DNA from 3 places in the Arthrobacter sp. NicSoilB11 genome. Region 2 is predicted to be linked to each of the others. Evidence: predicted binding sites of a transcription regulator. Region 2 holds the regulator's gene; each other region holds the start of a gene.

Region 1 (5,167 bases), 740 kb from region 2:
TGTCCGACGGCGACGCGCTGCGCCAGCTTGAGGCAGAGTACCGGCTGGCGGACAACGCCCACGTTGCCAGCGGCGCCGCCCGACTGCGGTGGGACCTGGCGGAACGGTGGCGCACAGCCATCGCTGCCCAGCCCCGCCAGGCCGACCTGCTGCGGAGCCTGCTCAAGGACGGCCGGGTCTCCCTGCCGGCCCTTACCGCACAGGCTCCGGACCTGATCGGCACCCTGGTTCCCGTCTGGTCTGTCAGCCCGTACCTGATGACGGGCCTGCTTCCGGCGGAACAGCACTTCGACGCCGTCGTGATCCTCGATGCGGAAGCCACCTCGCTTCAGGCTGTCCTGCCGGCAATCGCCCGTGCACGGCAGGTGATTGCCTTTGGCGACTCGCGCATTGCCACGCCGCGGACCTTCACCGTCGGGGTGGAACGGCTGGCGCCCGGCGAGTCGGCCCACCACCGGGTGGAAAGTGCCTTCACGGCATTGTCTGCCGTGCTTCCGGTGTGGCGGCTCAACGTGGTGTACCGGGCGGTGGACGAGGACCTGGTCCTTCAGCTGAGCAAGAACTTTTACGACGGCGGCCTGCGCCGGCTGCCGGAAGGCCAGTCGGCCACGGGGCTGGACCGGTCGCTGCTGGTGGAATACCTGCCGGACGGCACGGGCCTGCCCAGTGCCGGCGACGAAGGCGTGGAGTCCGTGGTGGCCGAGGTCAACCGCGTGGTGGAGCTCGTCTTCGAACACGCCCGCCTGCGCCCGCGAACGTCGCTGGCAGTGGTTACCGCAAGCCTGCGGCACGCCGCCAGGATTGGTGAATCCATCAGGCTCCAGCTGTCCAACCAGCCGGGCCTGGCCGGCTTCTTCGGCGCCGGGCCGGAATCTTTCCGGGTAGTTGACCTTGAACGCGCCCAGGGCCTGGTCCGCGACCACGTCATTTTCTCGCCCGGATTCGGGCGGACCCCGCACGGCCGCGCCCTGCACAACTTCGGGCCGCTCTCCGCGGAGGGCGGCCGGGAGAAGTTTGCCCTGGCCATGACCCGGGCGCGCCGTTCCATGCACGTGCTCACCTGCTTCCGGCCGGAGGACCTGGACCACACCAGGCTCACCCACGGGGCGGTGGATCTTTATACGCTGCTGGACCGGGAAATTTCCGGCAACACCGATCTCGGGACTCCCGCGTCCCGTGCCGCGGCCAGCGAGCAGGCGCTGGGAGCGGACCCGCTGGTAGCGGACCTGGGGGACCGGTTGCGGGCCCGGGGCGCCAGGGTCTGGCACCAGTACGACGGCGCCATCGACGTGGTTGCCGCGGCGGATCCCCTGAACACCATGGGCCAGGACGACCCCGACCTCCCGCGGCCCGTGGCCATCGAATCCGACGGCACGGCCCAGTACCGCACCATGAGCGTGCGTGAGCGCAGCAGGCTGCGGCCGCAACTGCTGGAACGCCTGGGATGGCGGTACATGCCCCTGTGGACCATCGAGGTCTTCACGGACCCCTCGTCCTGCGCGGACCGCATCGCCGGTTACCTGGGACTTGAGAAGATGGTGCTTCCGGGCCGGACCACGTCCAGCACAGGATTCCTGGACGATGACTTCAACCACGCACTTCACGGAATTGATGGGGCGCCTGCTGCCGGTGTTTCCTACCTGCCTTCCGAGGCTGTCAGCCAAGGCCGGCGCGCCCAGGGGACAAGGGAAGCGGGTGCCACGACGAGAGAAGACCGGCCTGGGAAAGACAGGCCCGAGGAAGACATGCGCCAGAACGAGAACAACACCCGGAACACGAACGACCTGAACAGGAACGACGACCTGGATAAGAACGGCGGCTCGAACAGGAACGACGACCTGGACAAGAACGGCGGCGCGAACAGGAGCGGGGCCGCAGCCGGAACTGACCGCGGTGCCGCTCCCGCGGATTCCGCAGCGCCGGTGCCTTCTCCGGGGGCGCGGCCGGCAGCGGCGGGCACCGACGAGATCCTCCCGAGCAAGGCGGCGGAAGACGACGCCCGCAGCTGGGGTGACCGGGAGGACGATCACGATACCTGGTTGAAGGAACAGAAACCGCCGCACTGGGGCTGACCAACATCATCCGGGCCACGCTTGAGGTCAGGGCGCCCCGACCAGGACGAAGAACAGCCTGCCCTGGGTGGAGGCGCCGGCCAGGCGCAGTGATTGTTCGGCGGTGGCTGCCACCACGATCAGTCCATCGGTCTCGGTGGTGCCGAGCCATTGACCCCCTTGGCCGCCGTTGTTCGAGGTCCACAGCACCGGGACGGCAGACGCCAGGACCTCAGAGGGACCCTTCTGGTCGAACCCGTTGGCTGATGTCAGCACAATGTTGACCAGCTGGCCGGGGGAGACCAGCTGGATGGATGAGGCATCCGCCATCCGCAGGGGAACCGCGGCCGAACCGGGGGGCGTCCCTGCCAGGAGCCCGGGGCCCAGCAGCTGGGCGTCGGTGAGGAGCTGGCCCTTCCGCAGCGGCGCTGCGAGCTGCTTGCCTGCGGTTGCGGATCCATCCCGGAGGAAGCCGTCGGTCACCATCCCGGGCGGCACCTGGACCTGGGCCAGGTCTGCTGCCGTTACCGTTGTTCCCGCGGGCAGATCCCGGGCAGCGGCCAGCGCCGTGACGGTGGTGAGCGGGGCGGGAGTGAGTTGCTGGACAGCGATTGCTGCAGCTGCGCACAAGAGCAGGGCCGCTACGAGGCGTCGGTTGCGGCTTAGCCAGCCGGCAAACCGCGAGTGCAGGGGACGCCGTCCGGGGTGGCGGGGGATGTTACGGGCACCTGCAGCATGGACATGGCCGGGGAACCGGAGACCGTCGCGGCGACGTCGGAAGAGTACTGGCATGCGCCCACGCTAGGTGACGCCAAAGCGGCACGGGAGCCCGGACGGCGGCTATGTGGACAAAGGCGGCCGGACGCAGGGAGCGTCCGGCCGCCGTCGTAAAGTCCTGGGCTGCTTAGCTGGCGGCAGCTGCTGCCGGCGCCGACGCGGCGGGGGTGGCAGCGGGCGTCGCTGCGGGTGTGGGGGAGACGGAGCTGCCCTTGGAATCGCGGGAATCCGTGCGGTAGAAACCCGAGCCCTTGAAGACGACACCGACGCTGTTGAACTTCTTGCGCAACGTGCCCTCGCATTCCGGGCAGGACGTCAGGCTGCTGTCCGAGAACGACTGGACAATGTCGAAGGCGTGGCCGCAATCCTTGCAGGCGTAAGCATATGTTGGCACTGGTGCTCCTCCTCTTGGGCAAACGAGAGGTCCCGTGCTGCCACCGGGTAAACCGTTAGCAGTCGCAGGGCCTGAGTGCTAATTCTATCACTGTGCCCGAATGGACGGGCTCAGGCGTTGCCCGCCAATGGCCGGTATCCGGACGGGGCCAGGACGGCCGGGACCGGTCGGTCGAACTTCTCGGCCGGTATCCGGCCGGCGGGCAGCAATTCGTCATCGTAGATAACAGCGGCCAGGGGAATTTCCTTCCCTGCCGTAGCCAGGTGCCCCAGGAATTTGTCGTAGTAGCCTCCGCCCTGCCCGATCCTGTTGCCGGCGAGGTCCACTGCGGTGGCCGGAATAAAGAGCACCGCTGCGGCACCGGCCGTTTCCGGCCCGTGACGGTGCCCCGTGGGCTCCAGGATTGGTGCATATTTGCTGCGCTCGAAGCTGGTCTCCGGCGTCCAGAACACCCAGCTCAATTCGCGGCCTTCCTCGCACACCGGAAGCAGTACCTGATGGCCGCTGCGATGCAGGGCGTTGATCAGGGGCAGGGTGGGCGGTTCGTGTCCCACGCCAAGGTACACGCAGGCTATCGAGGCGTGCTTCCCTGTGACCGTCCCCGCCCATGCTTCCCCATGGACGGCCAGGGCCGCGCCGGCAGCTTCGAGCTGCGCCGGCGTCAGCGCTGCCCGCCGCCGGCGGTGGGCGGCCCTGATGCCGTCCTTGACTGCGTTGGTCTCCTGCAGCATGGTGTCCTTCCTGCAATGCCCCGTATTGGGAGGTTCTTCCCGCACCGGCACGGGCTTGCCGCTCCGGTGGTTACTGAAATGCTTGACGCTGACGTTAGATTAGACCGGTGAACACCAGTAACCCCAGAGTCCGCAAAGCCGTCATTCCCGCCGCGGGCCTGGGCACCAGGTTCCTGCCAGCCACCAAGGCGATGCCCAAGGAAATGCTCCCCGTCGTGGACAAGCCTGCCATCCAGTATGTGGTGGAGGAAGCCGTCCACGTGGGCCTCCACGACATCCTGATGATTACGGGCCGCAACAAGCGGGCCCTGGAAGACCACTTCGACCGCGTGCCGTCCCTTGAGTCAACGCTCGAGGACAAAGGGGACACGGAGAAGCTGGCGTCCATCCAGGCGGCCAGCCAGTTGGGTGACATCCACTACGTCCGGCAGGGCGACCCCCACGGCCTGGGCCATGCGGTGCTCCGCGCAAAACAGCACGTGGGTGACGAAGCCTTCGCTGTCCTGCTGGGAGATGACCTGATTGACGCCCGCGACGAACTGCTCAGCACGATGATTGACGTCCAGGCCAAAACCGGTGGGTCCGTCGTCGCCCTGATTGAAGTGGAGCCGTCGGAGATCAGCGCCTACGGCTGTGCGGACATCCAGGACATCGACGGCGAAGACTACGTCCGCGTCAACCGGCTGGTGGAAAAGCCGTCACCCGAGGAAGCGCCCTCCAACCTGGCCCTGATCGGGCGTTATGTCCTGCACCCCGCCGTGTTCGGCGTCCTTGAACACACCGAACCGGGCCGGGGCGGGGAAATCCAGTTGACGGATGCCCTCCAGGAACTTGCCTCCGGTGATGGTGAAGGGCACGGGGTGTACGGGGTCGTGTTCCGGGGCCGGCGCTACGACACCGGCGACAAACTCAGCTACCTCAAGGCCTGCATCCAGCTCGCCATCGACAGCGACGACCTGGGCCCGGGCCTGCGGGAATGGCTGCCAGGTTTCACCTCGGACCTTTCCCGCTAGCGCCATGCGCAGTGGTCCCATCTGGCCGGTCACCCTGGAGTGCGGCGACTTGGTCCTGCGGCCCATCCGGTACCGCGACAAGAATGAATGGATGGAGGTGCGCTCGCGCAACAGTGAGTGGCTGCAGCCGTGGGAGGCCTCCAATCCGGATCCGGGCGGTGGGCTGCCCGATTACCGGCACATGGTCCGGTCGCTCAAAGT
Region 2 (5,167 bases):
CCGCTGCACTCGTTGCAGGGATCCTTGATGACGGTGCCGAAACCTTCGCAGGTGCCGCAGGGGGCGGCCGTCATGACCTGGCCGAGGATGGAGCGGACGGCCCGCTGGACCTGTCCGCTGCCGCCGCAGATGTCGCAGCGTTCCGGATGGGTGCCGGGGCGGCAACAGGATCCGTCACAGGTGGGGCAGACCACGGCGGTGTCCACTTCGAGTTTCTTGTTCACGCCGAATACGGCGTCGCGGAGGTCGATCCGTACGCTGATCAGGGCATCCTGGCCGCGGCGGACACGGGAAGCGGGACCGGACGTGCCGCCGGCGCCGAAGAAGGTGTCGAAAATGTCCTGGAACGCGAAGCCCTGGCCCGCGTAGCCTGCGCCGCCGAAACCGTTGTCGGTGCCGTTCTCATTGCCGGTGGTGTCGTAGATCCGGCGCTTCTGGGGGTCCGAAAGCACCTCGTAGGCGTGAGTTACTGCCTTGAACCGTTCCGATGCGTCCGCACCGGGGTTTACGTCCGGGTGTAGGGTGCGGGCCAGCTTGCGGTAGGCCTTTTTGATTTCTTCACCCGTCGCTTCGGGTGAGACTCCAAGGACGTCATAGTGGCTGCTCAAAGTTCGTATCTCTTCCTTGTTGTACTGCGTTCAGTTGGGCGGCCCAGCTCTTGCTTTCCGGCCGAAGCGCGCTCCGGCGGCCAAGAGTCAGGGCCCCAAAATCCTGGAAAGGTAGCGCGCCACTGCCCTGACGGCGGCCATGGTGGTGGGGTAATCCATCCGGGTGGGCCCGAGGATGCCTACTTTCGCCGAGCTGTCCGGACCGTAGGCAGTGGCCACCACGGAGGCCTCGGCAAGGCCGTCGTACGGGTTCTCCCGTCCGATGCTGACAGCGACGCCGCGGTGGTCCTGGGCCATTTCGCTCAACAGCCGCAGCATCACCACCTGTTCCTCCAGCGCCTCGAGCACCGGGCCGATGCTGAGGGGGAAGTCGACGTTGGACCTGGCCAGGTTGGCGGTGCCGGCCATGACCATCCGGTCCTCCCGGCTGTTTTGCGCCAGGCCCTCCAGCCCGAGCGCCAATGCGTGTGCCGCCTGCCGCTGCGGGTGCGGGGTGGCGGCGACGACGGCGGGCAGCGCCTGGGCCAGTTGGCGCAGCGGTGTTCCGCCCAGTGCACCGAGGAACCGGGTGCGCAGTTCAGCCAGTGCGTCGTCGCCAAGGTCCTGCCCGACGTCGATCACCCGCTGCTCCACCTTGCCGCTGTTGGCGATCAGGACGACGAGGACCTTGCGCGGGGCGAGCAGGACGAATTCGATGTGCCGGACCAGTGCCCTGCTCAGGTGCGGATACTGCACCACGGCAACCTGGTTGGTCAGCTGCGACAGCAGCCGGACGGTCCTCTCCAGCACGTCGTCGAGGTCGTCCGCGCCTTCGAGCAGGGACTGGATGGCGCGGCGTTCGGCGGCCGAGAGCGGCTTGACAGCCGAGATTTGGTCCACAAAGAGCCGGTAGCCCTTGTCCGTGGGAATCCGGCCGGCACTGGTGTGCGGGGCGGTGATCAGCCCCTCGTCCTCCAGTGCGGCCATGTCATTGCGGATGGTGGCGCTGGAAACACCAAGATGATGCCGCTCCACCAGGGCCTTGGACCCAACCGGCTCGCGGGAGTGGACGTAGTCCTCCACGATGGCCCGCAGTACTTCCAGCTTGCGTGGCTCGCTCACTCTCCACCTCCATCCATGGTTCGGGGCGCATGCCCCTCCCGATGCAACCCAGGGTTAGCACTCGACATGCCTAAGTGCTAACAGTCTATTATGCCTCGGCCCGTTGTTAGCATTGGTACCGCTCCGGGCGAAATTGCGGAGTTGAACACTAGCGCTAGGCGGATCAAATCCATGGATTACCGGAACTGGGGCCCACGCGGCATATCCGCTCCCGCACGGACGGAACTGCCTGAGGTCCCCGTGGAGCGCGGCATGGTGCTCGAGGAAGTGCAGTCGGGCTGGGTGGGTGCCGTGACCCGGGTGGAGAAATCCGGCGGCATGCATGTGGTGGCGCTGGAGGACCGCAGGGGAAAATCGCGTTCCTTCCGCCTTGGGTTCGGCTTCCTCCTGGAGGGCCGGCCGATCCGGCTGATGCCACCCGCCCCCCGGCCGGCCGCTGCCGGTCCCGCGGCGGGCAGGACGGCCTCGGGGTCCGTTCGGGTCGCCGGACAACGCGCCCAGGTGGCCAAGGCCAGCCGGATCTGGGTGGAAGGCAAGCACGACGCCGAACTGGTGGAAAAGGTCTGGGGAGACGACCTCCGGGTGGAGGGCATCGTCGTCGAGCCCCTGCACGGCATTGACGACCTTGCCGCAGCCGTCGCGGACTTCAGGCCGGGGCCTGGCCGCCGTCTTGGCGTCCTGGTGGACCACCTGGTTCCTGACTCCAAGGAGTCCCGCATCGCGGATGCCGTCATGGCCTCCCCGGGCGCCGCAGGCAACGTCCTGATCGTCGGTCACCCCTACGTGGACGTCTGGCAGGCGATCCGGCCCGCTGTCCTTGGCATCGACAAATGGCCGGCCGTGCCCCGCGGGCAGGACTGGAAGACGGGGATCCTGAAAGCCTTCGGCTGGCCCCACGCCACCAAGGAAGATGTCGGCCTGGGATGGCAGAAGCTGCTGGGCGCCGTGCGCACGTACGCGGACCTCGAAGCGTCGCTGCTGGGCAGGGTCGAGGAAGTCATCGATTTCCTGACCGTGCCGTGAAGGGCGGACGGCGTCCCGGGAACCAGTATTCTTGGTAGTGCGGTTCCTTGTTTCCTGAGGCACTGCGCACCGCGCCGGAATTGTAGTCAGCACCACTTGCACCTTCGAAGGAACAGACTGTGGCAGAAAACGCACGTGATCACAGGGACGGCCAGGGCCGTTCCGAGTACCATGGCGTCCCCGCCAACGCCCTGCCGCTTACGGCCAGCGAAGACCGCCAGTGGGCGACGCTGGCGCACTTCGGCGGGATCCTGGGGTGCGTCCCCTCGCTGCTGATCTACTTGATCTTCCGTGACCGCGGGCCATTTACCGCCCAGGAATCCAAGGAAGCGCTGAACTTCAGCCTGCCGCCCACCATCGCCGCGGTGCTGGCCAACATCCTGGTGTTCGTCCCCTACGTCGGGAACATCTTCGCGGTCATTGCCACGCTGATCTGGGTGGCGCTCACGTGCTTCTCCGTCGCGGCAGGGATCCACGTCAACCGGGGCCAGCCGCACCGCTACCAGTACAACCTGCGCTGGATCAAGTAAGGGCAACTGCCCGCGGGCCGGCTCTAGTCCGGCAGGATGCGGCGGACTACTGCGTCTGCCAAGAGCCTGCCCTTGAGGGTCAGGACCAGGCGTCCGCGGAATGCGGCAGCAGGATCAACCAGGCCGGCTGCGATCAGTCCAGCCACCTCGTGGCGTCCCCCGGCACTCAGCGTTGAGACATCCAGTCCCGACTGGAGGCGGGCCTCCAGCATGACCCGCTCCAGGTTCCTTGTTTCCGCGTCCAGGGTTTCCCTGCCGGCGGCGGGCGAAAGCCCCTGCGACAGCCGGTTCGCGTAAGCGGACGGGTGCTTGACGTTCCACCAGCGGACCCCGCCCATGTGTGAGTGCGCGCCCGGGCCGATGCCCCACCAGTCGTCACCCCGCCAGTATGCGAGGTTGTGGCGGCAGGCCTGCTCCGGAGTCCGCGCCCAGTTGCTGACCTCGTACCAGCCAAGTCCGGCTTCGGTGATCAGCTGGTCGGCGAGCTCGTACTTGTCGGCGTGGTCGTCGTCGTCGATTCCCGGGACTTCGCCGCGGCGCATCTGCGCGGCCAGCTTGGTGCCCTCCTCAACGATCAGCGCGTAGGCGCTGATGTGGTCCGGCCCGTAGGAAAGCGCCGTTTCGAGGGAGTGCCGCCAGTCGGCCAGCGACTCCCCCGGCGTCCCGTAAATCAGGTCCAGGCTGACAGCCAGTCCTGCCTCGCGCGCCCACTGCACCACCTGCGGCACCCGGCTGGGCGTATGGGTCCGGTCCAGCACCTTGAGCACGTGCGGAACCGCGGACTGCATCCCAAAGGACACCCTGGTGAACCCGGCGTCCTTGAGGACGGCAAGGGACTCCGGCGTGACGGAATCGGGGTTGGCTTCGGTGGTGACCTCGGCGCCGTCGTCAATGCCCCATTGGTCGATGGCGGCCCGGAGGATCAGGGCGAGGTCATCGGCCGGCAGCAGCGTGGGCGTGCCGCCGCCAAAGAAGACGGTGCTGAGCTTCCGGTCCGGCAGCCCTGAACGTGACAGCACAGCAGCCGCCAGCGACACCTCGGACACGGCGGTCTGGGCGTATGCGTCCTGGGACGCTCCGCCGCCAAGTTCCGTGGCGGTGTAGGTGTTGAAGTCGCAGTAGCCGCAGCGCACAGCGCAGAACGGGATGTGGACGTACAACCCGAAAGCCCGGGCCGCCGCACCGTCCGCTGCCTGGGCAGGCAGCAGACCGTCCGACGGCGCCGGGTCGCCGAGGGGAAGAACGCTGGGCATCAGCGGGTCCCCCGCTGTGCGGTGGTCACTTCTTCTTGGCCTTGTCCTTCGATTCGTCGGTGGTCAGGGCGGCGATGAACGCTTCCTGCGGCACCTCCACTGTGCCCACCATCTTCATGCGCTTCTTGCCTTCTTTTTGCTTCTCCAGCAGCTTGCGCTTCCGCGAGATGTCACCGCCGTAGCACTTGGCCAGCACGTCCTTGCGGATGGCGCGGATGCTTTCGCGGGCGATGATCCTGGAACCGATCGCGGCCTGGATGGGCACTTCGAACTGCTGGCGGGGAATCAGTTCGCGCAGCTTGCCGGTCATCATCACGCCGTAGGCGTACGCCTTGTCCCGGTGCGTGATGGCGCTGAACGCGTCCACCTGTTCGCCCTGGAGCATGATGTCCACCTTCACCAGGTCGGCGGCCTGCTCGCCGTCGGCCTTCCAGTCCAGCGAGCCGTAGCCCCGGGTCTTGGATTTCAGGATGTCGAAGAAGTCGAAGACGATTTCCGCCAACGGCAGGCGGTAGCGGATTTCCACCCGGTCCTCGGAAAGGTAGTCCATGCCGCCCATGACGCCGCGGCGGGACTGGCACAGTTCCATGATGGCGCCGACAAATTCGTTGGGGGCCAGGATGGTGGCGGAGACCATGGGCTCGCGTACCTC
Region 3 (5,167 bases), 780 kb from region 2:
GGAGCCGGCGCCGACCTGTTGCTGATGCCCGCGGACGTGGAACAGGCGCACGCCGCCATCCTCCAGGCCCTGGCCGCCGGCACGCTTCCCGCCTCCCGGCTGGATGAGGCCGCGCAGCGGGTGGCCACCATGATGATCTGGCATGCCCGGACCACGCCGCCTGCCGGAACAGCCGGCACAGGTGCCCCGGCCGGAAGCGGTGCGGCGTTGTCGGCGCGGGTCTCGGCGTCGGCCGTGACGGTTGTCTCCGGTCCCTGCAGCGGACCCCTGGTGCCCGGTGCGGTGCGTGTGGCTGGCGGGGGACCGGGGGACCGGGAGCGCTTCGAAGCCGCCGCCGCACGTGCCGGCCTCGCGGTTGGATCAGGACCGCTGGTGAACCTCATCGGCTTCGGCGGGAATCCAGCGGCCGGGGACATTGCCGTGGCCCTGGATGCCCCCTGGCCGCTCCAAAACTCCACGGCTCCGGTGAAGCTGGCGCTGTACGGCCGCACCGACGCCGCCTTTGATGCGCTGGTGGCCGTGCTGGCAGGCAAGGCGCCTGCTCCCGGGAACCTGCCCGCCGCCGTCGGGCCTTTCCCTGCGGGAACCGGCTGCCCCTGACCTCTGGCTCCTGCCCCGGACCCCGGACCGGGGACCCCGCACGATGGCTGGAACGCGTTTAATGGTCTGGTGCCCATTCTGAATAAAGACATGACCCTCTGCATCTCGCTGTCGGCCCGCCCCAGCAACAACGGGACCCGCTTCCACAACCATCTGTACGGACAGCTGGGCCTGAACTGGATCTACAAGGCGTTCGCGCCCACCAACCTGGAACAGGCCATCGCCGGAGTGCGGGGCCTGGGCATCCGCGGCTGTGCCATCTCCATGCCGTACAAGGAAGACGTCATCGCGCTGGTGGACGAGATGGACCCGTCCGCCAAGGCCATCGACTCCGTGAACACCATCGTGAACACCGACGGCCACCTCAAGGCGTACAACACCGACTACACGGCCATTGAGCAGCTGCTGGCATCCAACGGGGTCCCCACCGACTATTCCGTGCTGGTCCAGGGGGCAGGCGGGATGGCCAAGGCCACCGTCGCCGCGCTCCGGGACGCCGGTTTCAAGGACGTCACCGTCATCGCCCGGAACGAGGCCGCCGGGCGTGCGCTCGCAGGCCAGTACGGTTTCCAGTGGCGTGCAGCGCTCGACGGCGGGACGGCGGACATGATCATCAACGTCACCCCCATCGGCATGGCGGGCGGCGCCGAAGCGGACAGCCTGTCCTTCCCCGCGGAGGCCATCGAGGCCGCACGCGTGGTCTTCGACGTGGTGGCACTGCCCGCCGAGACGCCGCTGATCCGGGCCGCCCGCGCGGCAGGCAAGCACGTCATCACCGGTGCGGAGGTTGCCACCATCCAGGCCCTGGAACAGTTTGTGCTGTACACGGGAGTGCGCCCCACCGCGGAACAGGTCCGGGCAGCCGAGGAGTTCATGCGCGCCCAGTAGGCGTTTACACCGGTTCCACCACGATGGCCACGCGGTCCTCGCCGATGCGAGTCAGGACCAGCGTGGCCGTCCTGGCGGAACCCTTTTTGGCGGCGCCCTTGCCCTGCGGGAGGAGCTGCTTCCGCAGCTCTTCCGGGGTCACCGCTGTGCCGCGCTTCTTGATGTCCAGCACGGTGATCCCCTCCTCCTTCACCCAGGCCTTGAGTGCCTTGACGTTGTAGGGCATGACTTCCAGGACCCTGTAAGCCTTGGCGAACGGGGTGTTCAGAAGTTCCGCGGCACAGATGTAGGCAATGTGTTCATCCACCAGGTGCCCGCCGAGCTGCAGCGCCACGTCGGCAACCAGCCCGGCACGGATCACGGCGCCGTCGGGTTCGTACAGGTAACCCTCCACGGGTCCCACCGGAGCGGCCGGGCCGGCGCCGAATTCCTCTGCGCTGGTCAGCTCGGCGGGCCCCTGGGACCCCAGGACCAGGGCCGCCCGGCGGACCCCGGGCCTGCGCACGGCGTTGAACCAGAGGGCCACCTCGGTCACGTCCCCGGCAACCGAAACCCACTGGGCTTCGCATCCCGTGGGCACGGACCCGTGGGGCATGCCGGGGCCCATCTTCACGCCCACCGCCTTCCCCCCGGCCGCCAGCGACTCCACGAAGGACAACGGCGGTGAGAACGCCTCCGGGTCCCAGATCCGCTTGGTCCCCGACGTGGAAGTGACGCGGCGTGCCGGATCCAGCCAGACGCCGTCGATCCCCTCCAGCGGGACCGATGCCGCGTCCGCGTGGACCACCGTGGCATTGGGGAAGGGGATGAGGTTCATGGTGGCGCAGGCGGCGGTGGTTTCATCCATCTCCACGGCGGTGACGGTGATGTCCAGGGAAGCCAGGGCCATGGCGTCGGCACCAAGACCGCAGCCCAGGTCCGCCACGTGCCGGATCCCGGCTGCGGCGAACCGCTGCGCGTGGTGTGCGGCGACGTTCAGCCGGGTGGCCTGCTCAAGGCCTGCCTGGGTGAAAAGCATCTGGCGGGCGAACTCACCAAACTTCGCCTCGGCCCTGGTCCGCAGCCTGGACTGCGTCAGGACGGCGGATACAAGTTCGCCCGGGTGGCCGGCTTTCCGGAGCGTCGAATTGAGCTCAAACGCGTCCTCTTCGCGGTAGGGGCCCAGCGATGCCAGCAACTCCCAGCCTTCGGGGGTCAACAGGGGTGCGATCTGGTCCTGGGGAGCGTGGGGCATGGTTTCCAGCCTAGTGGAGGACGGCTGCCGGGATGCGGATACTGTTGAAACCATGGATGACAGCGCAGCCCCAGGGGAGACCGGCGAACATCGACCCAGGGACCGCGGTGTGGCTAGGTTTGCCCGTCCAGCCCTGATCGCCGCGGCCGTGGTGGCCGTGGTGTGCATCGCCCTGTTGGTGATCATTTTCCTGCTGGACACGTTCAACGCCACCGTTTATTCGGTGGGCGGCAACGACATCCACGACAACACGCAGGAGGCGCGGGACATCCGCGGGTTGTACGACGGCGCACGGGCCGGGAGCATTTTCTTCATCGTTGTTGCCGTACTCACCGCAGCCGGGGCCGGTTGGGTGCTTTACCGGAAACGTCAGCAGGGAGGCGGCGAGGCCGACGGTGGCGAGGACGTGGACTTCGACGACCTGGGCCGTTAGGGAAGCATGTTTGCCGCCCTGGACCGCCGTCGGCCGGAGCCCGAAAGGCTTACGCCGATGACGAAACGTTGGCACTCACCTTGACCGAGTGCTAACCCTTACATAGAGTCTTCATTAGCACTCTCCCTAGGAGGGTGCTAACACATGAAGAGCTGCCAGCCAGGCTGCTGCCGGCACCGCGACGACGGTTTGCCAGCTACGGCGGAAAGCTTTCCAGTCCACGAATTTTGCTGACGAAAAGGAGAGGTCCGAGTGTCGGTCTCTATTAAGCCTCTTGAGGATCGTATTGTTGTCCGCCCGCTCGAAGCCGAGCAGACCACGGCTTCAGGCCTGGTCATCCCGGACTCCGCCCAGGAGAAGCCGCAGGAAGGCGAAGTTGTTGCAGTAGGCCCCGGCCGCTTCGAAGACGGCCAGCGGGTTCCGGTTGACGTTGCCGTTGGCGACGTCGTCATCTACTCCAAGTACGGCGGAACCGAAGTCAAGACCGGCGGCACCGAGTACCTGGTGCTGTCCGCCCGCGACGTCCTGGCTGTCGTCGTCAAGTAACTCTTCCGGATCCCCGTGCCGCCGGCCATGCTCATGCTGGCCGGCAGTGCGGGGTTTCTGTCTTTGAAAGGACAAAACCATGGCAAAGCAGCTTGCGTTTAACGACGCTGCCCGCCGGTCCCTTGAGGCCGGCATCGATAAGCTCGCGAACACCGTCAAGGTGACGCTCGGCCCCCGCGGCCGCAACGTCGTCCTGGACAAGAAGTGGGGCGCCCCCACCATCACGAATGACGGCGTCACCATCGCCCGTGAAGTGGAACTTGACGATCCCTACGAGAACCTTGGCGCGCAGCTGGCCAAGGAAGTAGCCACCAAGACCAACGACGTTGCCGGCGACGGCACCACCACCGCCACGGTCCTGGCCCAGGCCCTGGTCAAGGAAGGCCTGCGCAACGTTGCTGCCGGCGCCGCTCCCGGCCAGATCAAGCGCGGCATCGAAGTTGCGGTTGAAGCCGTGGCTGCCCGCCTGCTCGAAAACGCCCGCCCGGTCGAAGGCACCCAGGTGGCTAACGTTGCCGCCATCTCGGCCCAGAGCGACGAAATCGGCGAACTGCTCGCCGAGGCCTTTGGGAAGGTGGGCAAGGATGGCGTCATCACCATCGAAGAGTCCTCCACCACCCAGACCGAACTGGTCCTCACCGAGGGCATGCAGTTCGACAAGGGCTACCTGTCCCCGTACTTCGTCACCGACGCGGAACGCCAGGAAGCAGTCCTCGAGGACGCCCTTATCCTGATCAACCAGGGCAAGATCTCCTCGATCCAGGAATTCCTGCCGCTGCTGGAAAAGGCACTGCAGGCTTCCAAGCCGCTGTTCATCATCGCCGAGGACGTCGAGGGCGAGGCCCTGTCCACGCTCATCGTCAACCGCATCCGCGGCACCCTGAACGTTGTTGCCGTCAAGGCTCCCGGCTTCGGCGACCGCCGCAAGGCCATGCTGCAGGACATCGCCACCCTCACCGGTGCGCAGGTTGTTTCCCCGGAGCTGGGCCTGAGCCTGGACACCGTTGGCCTGGAGGTGCTGGGTACCGCCCGCCGCATCACCGTCACCAAGGACAACACCACCATCGTCGACGGCGCAGGCTCGGCCGAGGACGTGGCCGCACGCGTTGCCCAGCTGCGCGCCGAGGTTACCCGCACCGATTCCGACTGGGACCGCGAAAAGCTCCAGGAGCGGCTGGCCAAGCTGGCCGGCGGCATCGGCGTCATCAAGGTGGGTGCCGCAACCGAGGTTGAGCTGAAGGAAAAGAAGCACCGCATCGAGGACGCAGTGTCCTCCACCCGCGCTGCCCTCGAAGAAGGCATCGTGGCCGGCGGTGGCTCGGCCCTGATCCACGCCCTCAAGGCACTGGATGAGGACGCCGCCGTCAACGCCCTCGAAGGCGACGCTGCCGCGGCCGTCGGCATTGTCCGCCGCGCACTGGTCCAGCCCCTGCGCTGGATCGCCCAGAACGCCGGCTTCGACGGTT

The links. The regulator HrcA, encoded in region 2, represses chaperone genes, less so after heat shock. The targets are predictions, from matches to a motif close to TTNGCACTCGNNNNNNNCGAGTGCNAA.
Region 1: the regulator HrcA is predicted to act here: its motif matches at 3,278-3,304, upstream of LDO14_RS13920 (FmdB family zinc ribbon protein).
Region 3: the regulator HrcA is predicted to act here: its motif matches at 3,224-3,250, upstream of groES (co-chaperone GroES).

Annotation. Positions count from the first base shown of each region.
Region 1 is NZ_AP024657.1:3,000,002-3,005,168, reverse strand. It holds gene LDO14_RS13930 (DUF4011 domain-containing protein) at 1-2,072, shown strand, start outside; gene LDO14_RS13925 (RcpC/CpaB family pilus assembly protein) at 2,100-2,843, opposite strand; gene LDO14_RS13920 (FmdB family zinc ribbon protein) at 2,956-3,222, opposite strand; gene LDO14_RS13915 (5-formyltetrahydrofolate cyclo-ligase) at 3,333-3,953, opposite strand; gene galU (UTP--glucose-1-phosphate uridylyltransferase GalU) at 4,061-4,966, shown strand; gene LDO14_RS13905 (GNAT family protein) at 4,971-5,167, shown strand, end outside.
Region 2 is NZ_AP024657.1:2,255,377-2,260,543, forward strand. It holds gene dnaJ (molecular chaperone DnaJ) at 1-608, opposite strand, end outside; gene hrcA (heat-inducible transcriptional repressor HrcA) at 696-1,709, opposite strand; gene LDO14_RS10410 (DUF3097 domain-containing protein) at 1,881-2,732, shown strand; gene LDO14_RS10415 (DUF4870 domain-containing protein) at 2,852-3,262, shown strand; gene hemW (radical SAM family heme chaperone HemW) at 3,286-4,515, opposite strand; gene lepA (translation elongation factor 4) at 4,541-5,167, opposite strand, start outside.
Region 3 is NZ_AP024657.1:3,032,804-3,037,970, reverse strand. It holds gene LDO14_RS14060 (glycoside hydrolase family 3 N-terminal domain-containing protein) at 1-600, shown strand, start outside; gene LDO14_RS14055 (shikimate 5-dehydrogenase) at 691-1,488, shown strand; gene LDO14_RS14050 (class I SAM-dependent methyltransferase) at 1,493-2,722, opposite strand; gene LDO14_RS14045 (DLW-39 family protein) at 2,775-3,155, shown strand; gene groES (co-chaperone GroES) at 3,408-3,701, shown strand; gene groL (chaperonin GroEL) at 3,781-5,167, shown strand, end outside.